2 regions of the Gordonia sp. WA4-43 genome follow, and region 1 is predicted to be linked to the other one. Evidence: riboswitches for the same ligand, from Rfam matches in the RefSeq annotation. Region 1 holds a riboswitch; the other holds the start of a gene.
What was found. A riboswitch is a leader RNA that binds a small molecule or an ion and turns the genes downstream of it on or off. The one in region 1 is predicted to bind cyclic di-AMP.
Positions count from the first base shown of each region.

Region 2: another riboswitch for cyclic di-AMP. It lies ahead of LEL84_RS05965 (C40 family peptidase); the one in region 1 lies ahead of LEL84_RS21040 (transglycosylase family protein).

Region 1 covers NZ_CP084736.1:4,650,275-4,654,523, forward strand. The annotation lists gene LEL84_RS21020 (hypothetical protein) at 30-302, shown strand; gene moaC (cyclic pyranopterin monophosphate synthase MoaC) at 308-859, shown strand; gene LEL84_RS21030 (molybdenum cofactor biosynthesis protein B) at 852-1,343, shown strand; gene LEL84_RS21035 (molybdenum cofactor biosynthesis protein MoaE) at 1,340-1,786, shown strand; gene LEL84_RS21040 (transglycosylase family protein) at 1,954-2,574, opposite strand; cyclic di-AMP (ydaO/yuaA leader) riboswitch at 2,581-2,797, opposite strand; gene LEL84_RS21045 (MoaD/ThiS family protein) at 3,023-3,271, opposite strand; gene moaA (GTP 3',8-cyclase MoaA) at 3,283-4,249, opposite strand, start outside.
Region 2 covers NZ_CP084736.1:1,333,879-1,338,127, reverse strand. The annotation lists gene LEL84_RS05975 (DEDD exonuclease domain-containing protein) at 1-1,041, opposite strand, end outside; gene LEL84_RS05970 (hypothetical protein) at 1,287-1,517, shown strand; cyclic di-AMP (ydaO/yuaA leader) riboswitch at 1,625-1,857, shown strand; gene LEL84_RS05965 (C40 family peptidase) at 1,874-2,560, shown strand; gene LEL84_RS05960 (NlpC/P60 family protein) at 2,791-3,828, shown strand; gene LEL84_RS05955 (hypothetical protein) at 3,837-4,249, shown strand, end outside.

The DNA of each region.
Region 1 (4,249 bases):
GGTCTTGTTCATTCGAACGGCATGGCACAATGCACGACGTGGCAAACAAATCTGGCGCTGAAACACCCTCCTCCGGCGAAGCGGGGGCCGGCACCGGCAAGGTCGTCGAATCTGCCAAGGGCAAGAAGCACTACGTCGACAACGGCTGGCCGCAGGACGAGAACGGTGATGCCGCCGAGCACGCGGTCTCCGAACTCGCGACCCACATCTCGGGTGCGCTGTCGCCGTTCGGCGACACCGAATTCCCGCTTCCGGTCGACGACCTGCCGTTCGTGCAGTCGAAGACCATCGTCAACCGCTGACGTCGATGCCGCCCACCGGGACTGACGAAGGTGGGTCGGACGCCCGGGACACCGGGCCGGCCGGCGGCTCCCGGCTGAGTCATCTGGACGAGTCCGGAACGGCCCGCATGGTCGACGTCGGCGCCAAGCCGACGACGAAGCGTCGCGCCGTCGCCGCCGGCACGTTCCACACCACCGCCGAGGTGATCGGTCTCCTCAGCGAGTCGCGGCTGCCCAAAGGAGATGTGCTGGCCACGGCGCGCATCGCCGGGATCATGGCGGCCAAACGCACCGACGAGCTGATCCCGCTGTGCCATCAGCTGGCGTTGTCGTCGGTGGAGGTCGACTTCGCGATCGGCGCCGACACCATCGAGGTCACCGCGACCGTGGCCACCTCCGGCCAGACGGGTGTGGAGATGGAGGCGTTGACCGCGGTCGCAGTCGCCGGGCTGACGCTCCACGACATGGTCAAGGCCGTCGACCGACGGGCGCAGATGGACGGCATCCGCCTCCTCGCCAAGACCGGCGGCAAATCCGGCGACTGGTACCGCGAACCGTCTGACCCGGCTCATGACTGACCGGAATCCTTCCCGCGTCGCGCGCGTCGTCGTCGCGTCGAACCGCGCCAGCAGCGGTGTCTACGAAGACCGGTCCGGACCGATCATCGAGGCCTGGCTGGTCGAGCAGGGTTTTACCGTCGACGAGTGCGACGTCGTCGCCGACGGCCCGCCGGTCGGCGAGGCCCTCCGCGCCGCGATCTACGCCGAGGTCGACCTAGTCATCACCACGGGCGGAACGGGTTTGACGCCCACGGACCGGACTCCGGAACAGACCCGCCCGCTCCTCGACGTCGAGATCCCGGGTCTGACCGACGCCATCCGCTCGGCCGGGCTGCCGACGGTGCCCACCGCGGTCCTCTCACGTGGACTCGCCGGAATCGCCGGGACGACCCTCGTCGTGAACCTGCCCGGTTCGACCGGCGGGGTCCGCGACGGGCTCGGCGTCCTCGCCGGGGTCGTCCACCACGCGCTCGATCAGATCCGCGGAGGCGACCACCGATGACCCGAGAGGCCGGCTCGCACGTGGTGCACACCGCGGTCGTCGACGAGCCGATCACGCTGGCCGACCACGAGGCGATGGTCATCGACGCCGCCGACGGCAAAGCCGGTGCGGTGGTCGGGTTCGTGGGCGCGGTCCGCGACCACGACGGCGGCCGCACCGTGACCGCGCTGCATTACTCGGGGCATCCCACGGCGACGAAGGTCCTGGCCGAGGTCGTCGCGGAGGTCTCCGCGGTCGACGGGGTGCGCGCGGTCGCGGTGTCCCACCGGGTCGGCGACCTCGTCATCGGCGACATCGCGTTCGTGGTCGCGGTGGCGGCCGACCATCGTCGGGCGGCGTTCGATACCTGCTCGCGCCTCGTCGACGAGGTCAAGGCCCGCCTGCCGGTCTGGAAACACCAGTTCTTCGACGACGGCACCGACGAATGGGTCAACTCGGCCTGACCCCGCCCCACTGGTTGAGCTGACCCCCGCTGGTTGAGCTGACCCCCGCTGGTTGAGCTGACCCCCCGCTGGTTGAGCTTGTCGAAACCAATGGAAAAGGGCCCCGCACGGATGGTTCATCGTGCGGGGCCCTTCGTCTGGGTCCCAGATCAGGCGTCGAGCGGCGATCAGGGGTTGGGCAGCAGGTGCTTGTTGTCGTTGAACAGCTTGATCTGATCCTGGTTCAGCGTGACGCCGCTGTCCTTGGCCGCCTGCCAGAGGTTCTTGATCTCGGGGCTGACGCCGGCCTCAGTGAGGGCGTCGGTGACCTGGTTGGCGACGTCCTCGGTGGTCTTCGCCAGATCGACGCTGCCGTTGCCGCCGGGGAGCACCGGGGCGATCTCACGCGGGGTGTCGGTCGGCGCGCTGCGCGGGGTCGAGCCCGACAGGCCGGTGCCACAGGTGGGCCAGGCGCCCTTGCCCTGCGAACCGAGCACACGCTCGGCGACGACGATCTGCTCCTCGCGCGAGGCCTGATCGGCGGTCGGGGCGAACTCGCCGCCGCCGTGGCCGGTCCAGGTGCTCGGGGAGAACTGCAGGCCGCCGTGGTAGCCGTTCCCGGTCGAGATGGCCCAGTTGCCACCGGATTCGCACTGCGCGACCTGGTTCCACTCGGCGTCGGTGGCCGCATTGGCGGTACCGGTGCCCAGGAGGGCTGCTCCGCCGCCGAGGACCGCGCCGGTGAGGGCGACCTTGGTGATGGTCTTGGCGGCCGTGCTGGTCGTCTGCTTGCGATGACGTCCGGACATGTATGTGTTTCCTCTCTCCACGCGCCTACGAAGTCAGCTGTCGGGTTCGAGCGAGAGGTGCTCGGTCCCGGGTCGTCGTGGTGGTCGCCGCGACTTCCGGGACTTAACCCCGAGGACACCTGGTGTGGTGCCCGGTCTCAGGGGATGAGGTTGGGTCCCCCGTCCTCGTTCCTAGATTGCTTGTCGTTCCCACCGGCGGAACGAGGCTCGGCGCGGCCGGTGGGACGTTATGTCTTGGTTGCTGTGTCGTGACCTCCGAGGAGGACGCTTCGAACAGTACGTCGTTCGTTGGACTGAATCACCTGCTTGGACGCAAGCGATTTTCGGCCCGGATCCGGGTCTTCCGACCCACTTCGGCCGTCATCCCAGTTCAACGGGTTAGTGGCCGTCCCGTGCCCATCCTGTTACCGCGCCGTGATGTGACTAAGGTCACAAGCCGGGTGTGTCGTCAGCCACCGGCAAACGGGGGGAGGACGTCGAGTGTCGTGCACGTGCCGAGCGCATGCGTCCGATCGGAGAACGCGATCTCGTCGCGCAGATACGAGCAGCGTTCGAGAACCGTGGCGAGGGAGGGGTTTCCGGCGGCGAGGATGCCCTCGAGGGCGCCGAGCGGGGTCGACGGGTCGACGTCGATCACCTTCTCCTCGGCACCGGCCGCGGCGCGCGCGGCCGCGAAGAAACGAACTGTGAGCTGCATCGGACGCGAGCCTAGCCGCCGATCGCCGACATCGGCCGATCCGGTTGGGTGAAGCCCGCCGCGTTCACCTCGTGGCCGGCCGCCTTGGCCCACATGTTCGCGCGCCACAGGCGCGCGAGGGCGGCGTCGATCTCGTCGTCGGGGAGGGTGCGCAGCGCGTGCCGCACGTCGGTTTCCGACGTCGCGAACAGGCAGTTGCGCAGTGATCCGTCCGCGGTGAGCCGGGTGCGGTCGCAGTCCCCGCAGAACGGCCGGGTGACCGACGCGATCACCCCGACCCGTGCCGGGCCGTGCGTGCCGCGGTGGCCGTCGACGAGCCACGTGGCGGCCGGAGCGCTCCCACGTGGCGTGGGGTCGGGCAGCAGGGTGAATCGCTTCCGCAGGGTCGCGAGGATCTCCTGTGCGGTCACCATCTGCGCTCGCTGCCACGCATGGTCGGCGTCGAGTGGCATCTGCTCGATGATGCGCAACTCGTAGCCGTGCTCGAGACAGTAGGCGAGCAGGTCGGGGACTCCGGGTAAATCGCCACGGTCGGGCACCACGGCGTTGACCTTGACCGGATCGAGCCCGGCGCGGCGGGCCGCCGCCAGGCCGTCGAGCACATCCGTCAGACGGTCCCGGCGCGTGATCTCGGCGAAGCGGACCGGGTCGATGGTGTCCAGCGAGACGTTGATGCGGTCGAGGCCGGCCTCGACCAGTCCGTCGACCCGCCGGGGCAGACCGAGTCCGTTCGTCGTCATCGCGATCTCGGGTGACTGCGGGAGGCCCGCGACGGCGGCGATGACGTCCTCGAGGTCGCGGCGCAACAGTGGTTCGCCGCCGGTGAACCGGATGCGCTCGATCCCCAGGTCGCGCACGGCGACGGTCAGCACCCGGATCAGTTCGTCGGTGGACAGCACCTGGTCGGTGGGCATCCAGTCGAGGCCCTCGGCCGGCATGCAGTACGAGCACCGAAGATTGCAGCGGTCGGTGACCGAG
Region 2 (4,249 bases), 2.1 Mb from region 1:
TTCCTCGGTCAGGGTCACCCACCAACCCTTGTGCGGCTGGGTCGATCGTCGGTTGTACGCCGGTGCGTGCGCGCCGAGGAGCCGGAGTTCGCGGACGGCGGCCTCCAGGGCGTGGGAACACTCCACGACGTCGACCCGTTGGGCGAGGAGCACCATCTCCGCGATGCGGCGGCGCGGGTCGTTGCCACTGAAGTACGACCGGACCCGGCGGCGGAGGTCCACCGCGGTGCCCACGTAGAGGACCTCGTTCGACGGGCCGCGGAACAGGTACACCCCGGGACGGGCCGGGACATGGTCGGCGAGTGCGCGTTTGGCGCGCAGGCGCGGGTCGGTCTTCGGGAGATACGACGTCAGGTCGCCGACTGTCGCGATGCCCTGATTGCCGACGCGCTCGAGGAGCCGGTGGAAGACCTCCACCGTGGCGCGCGCATCGTCGAGCGCCCGGTGGGTGGGCCGCACGGAGACGTCGAACAGGTCGGCGAGCGCGCTGAGCTTGACCGTCGGCGCCTCGTCACGGCTGAGGATGCGCCGGGCCATGGTCACCGTGCACAGGCTGAGGCTGAACGTCCACGGCAGGTGGAGCCGGATCGCGTTCTGCCGGAGGAAACCCATGTCGAAACGAGCGTTGTGGGCCACCAGGATCGAGCCGCGGGCGAACTCGAAGAACGACGGCAGCACCGACTCGATCCGGGGGGCGTCGGTCAGCATCGCGGTGGTGATGCCGGTGAGGGTCACGATCTGCGGGGGGATCGGCCGGCCGGGGTCGACCAGCGTGGCGAACTCGCCGACCACCTCGCCGCCGCGGATCTTGACCGCGCCGATCTCGGTGATCCGGTCGCGGACCGGGTCTGACCCGGTGGTCTCGAGGTCGACGACGACGAGGGTCGTCTCGAAGAGCGACCGGTCGCTGAACTCGTTCGACGTCTCACCCGTGGCCCCCTGGTCGGCGGCCTCCAGGTCGGCGAAGGTGAGCTGCCCCGCGGGCGAGCCGTCCACGCTGGTCTGCGTCACCCGGCGAACACTAGTTCGATCCACCGACATCGCGACCGCGACGCTCCGACATCGTGTCGTGTGACCCGTGTGACTGCTGTGTCGATCGCTGTTCGACGGACTTGTCGGTGGGCGCCCCTAGTCTCCACCTGGACGTGAGAAATGCGGTCTTCTCACGGTCACACCGACCCGTAACGGGGCCGACGCGGCCCGCCCTCGCCAGATGAGATGGAGATCACATTATGTACGTCGATTGTGCGCGCTGCCCGGCTCGTCCCGTCGCTTGCGACGGGTGCATGATGACAGTGCTGTTTGGTGGTCCGAGCTGGGACGATATGCCGCACGAAGGTGGAGTTTCGGTAACGGCGGCCACCTCGGACGCGGATGCCGAACTGGACCTCGCCATCGACGTTCTGCAGGCTGCTGCAATGGTGACCAGCGCCGCTGCACGATCTGCAAGATCCGCCAAAACCGCAGTTCAGGTGCCGGATCGACGCGCCTCTGTGACCGTCCTCAGGGCAGGCTGAGAAGCGGCCGAGGTTTGGCTGTCTGTCGCCTGGTGGACAGAGCGCATCCGATTTCGTAACCTTTCTGAGACCTTTGCGGAGCGTCCCGCTTCAACAGAAGTGGTCCGCAGTAGTCACCGCTCAATCGCCCTCGCGGGCGAACCGGGGAACCACAACCTTCGGACGGGCTCGTCGGAGCGCATCACCACTGATGCGACTCGGTCGAAGCCGATCCGAATCGGGGTGAATCGCGTTGCCACGCATGAGTGTCCAGTGGATACCTCATGCGCGAAAAACGTGTAGGGCCACTCTTCCGGCCCGAACCCGACAGCTAACTCGGTCGGCGGTAGAGGAAGATCTGAAGGAGAACTCGCTTCGTGGCCAAACATCGTTTGGAACAGCCCAATCGTGGCAGCACGGTCGCCAAGAAGGCGGTGATCGCTGGATCGATCACACTCGGTTCGCTCGCCGCAGCCGCCGGCCCTGCTCTCGCCGCCCCGGTCCACACCCCGCTGGGCACTTTCGAGATCCCGGCCCTGCCCGGCGCGAAGGCCCCGGAGGCCAAGCCCGCGCCTGAGGCCACGCCGGTGAAGAAGTCGCCCGCCGCCACGGTCGAGATCCCCAACCTGGGGCAGTTCACCGTGCCGGGTATCGCGCCGGAGCAGATCCCGCAGCAGTTCCGCCCGCAGGGTGGCGGCGCGCCCCTGGGCCAGCCGCAGCTGACCGCCGGTCAGAAGGCGGTGAAGGCCGCCGAGAGCAAGATCGGTGCGCCGTACTCCTACGGCTCCGCCGGCCCCAACGCATTCGACTGCTCGGGCCTCGTCTACTGGTCCTACAAGCAGGCCGGCAAGAACATCCCGCGCGACAGCTACGGCCAGCTCGGCGGCGGACGCGCGGTGTCGTACTCCGAGGCCAAGCCCGGCGACGTCATGATCTTCAACGGTGGCGGCCACGCCGGCATCTACGTCGGCAACGGTCAGTTCGTCCACTCGTCCAACTACGGCACGCCGGTCAAGCGCGACGCCGTCAAGGAGTGGACCCTGACGGGCATCCGTCGGTACTGACGACAACTGAACACGAACAGACTGAGCACGAAGGTCTCTGGACGGGCGGATCGCGTGGATTGCGATCCGCCCGAACCAGTCCCGGGGGCCGGTCGGCCGCCTAGGGTGGTCGACGGGACGCGGGGTACGGGTGCAGGGGCCCGGGATGCTCAGGGATCGACGAGCACACACGAGGGAGTGAGTAGACCGTGCTGATCGGGGAGGGGCGTGGTCGCGCGACGCGGCCGAGGATGCGTTCGGGTCCGCTGATGGTGGCGCTCTGTGTCCTGTCGGCGTTCGCCGTTCTGGCACCGACCGTCGCCGGCGGGGTCGGGGACGCCCGTGCGGTGCCCGCGCGCTCGGCCGATCAGCTGCTCGACCGCTACAAGCAACTGGGCATCGACGCGGAGAAGACCACCGAGGCGATGCACAACGCCAAGATCGAGTACGACAAGCAGCGCGGCATCGTGGCGGCGGCCAAAAAAGCCGCGGCCGAGGCGCAGCAGACGCTGGACACCAGCCGCGCCCAGCTCGCCGTGCACCAGAACCGAGTCGACGCGATCGTCCGCGCCAGCTATCAGGGCGCGCGGGTCAGCGGGCTGTACGCCGTGATGGTCAGCGACTCCCCGCAGGCGCTCCTGGACCAGATGTCGGGTCTCGACATGATCTCGCGTCAGGCGTCGGTGGACCTGACCGCGATCAAGAAGGTACGGGCCAGGACCGCCATCGCGAAGAAGGATGCCGAGCGCACGGCGGTGGCCGCCTCCGAGGCGGTCTCCCGCGCCGAACGGGTCCGTGGTGACCTCCAGACGAAGCAAGCCGACCTGCAGCTCCAGGCGATCCAGATCCGGTCGATCTACAAGTCGATGACCGGCAAGCAGTTGGCGGCTCTGCGCGGTCCGACCTTCGACTTCGATCCGCGACTGGTGCCCAAGGGCACCGCCGCCGGACTGATCGCCACCCACGCCGCGCTCACCCGGATCGGTGACCCCTACGTGTGGGGCGCCACCGGACCGAATTCGTTCGACTGCTCGGGACTCATGGTGTGGGCGTTCCGGCAGGCCGGCAAGACGATCCCGCGATCGAGTCAGGCGCAGATGGCCGGCGGTCAGCCGGTCGAGAAGAACGATCTCAAGCCCGGTGACCTGGTCATCTACTATCCCGATGCCCATCACGTCGGTATGTACGTCGGTGACGGCTATGTCATCCACGCCTCGACCTTCGGCGTTCCGGTCAAGGTCGAGCCGCTCGACGAGGCCGGACCGTACAACTCTGCCCGCCGGTTCTAGTCCCACCGGTGACCTCACCGCGCGGGCGCGCCGGCCTCGTCTCGGCCGTGGTCGTTCCGGTCATCGCAGTTGCCACCGCGTGCGGCACGGTCGACGTGCCCGACGGGCCCGGCTCGTCCGCAGCGCCCGTGTCGTCGAGCCCCGCGGTCAACGTCTACGAGCGTGATCGAGCGGCGGGCGTGACGCGATTGCTCGACGCGCTCACCGAAGCGGTGCGTTCCGGGGATGTGCGGGCGATCGGCACCCTCGTCGACACCGCTGCCACCCCGGCGTTCAAGGACAGATTCGTCACGGCCGCCGCGGGTTTCGCGCCCAGCCGGTTCACGCCGCGGAACGGTCGCAGCGGCACCCTGCGGCTCGCACGGTTCGGTTATCAGCTTGCGCCCACCGAAGAGGCGGAGGTGCTCGTACCCGGTGAGTT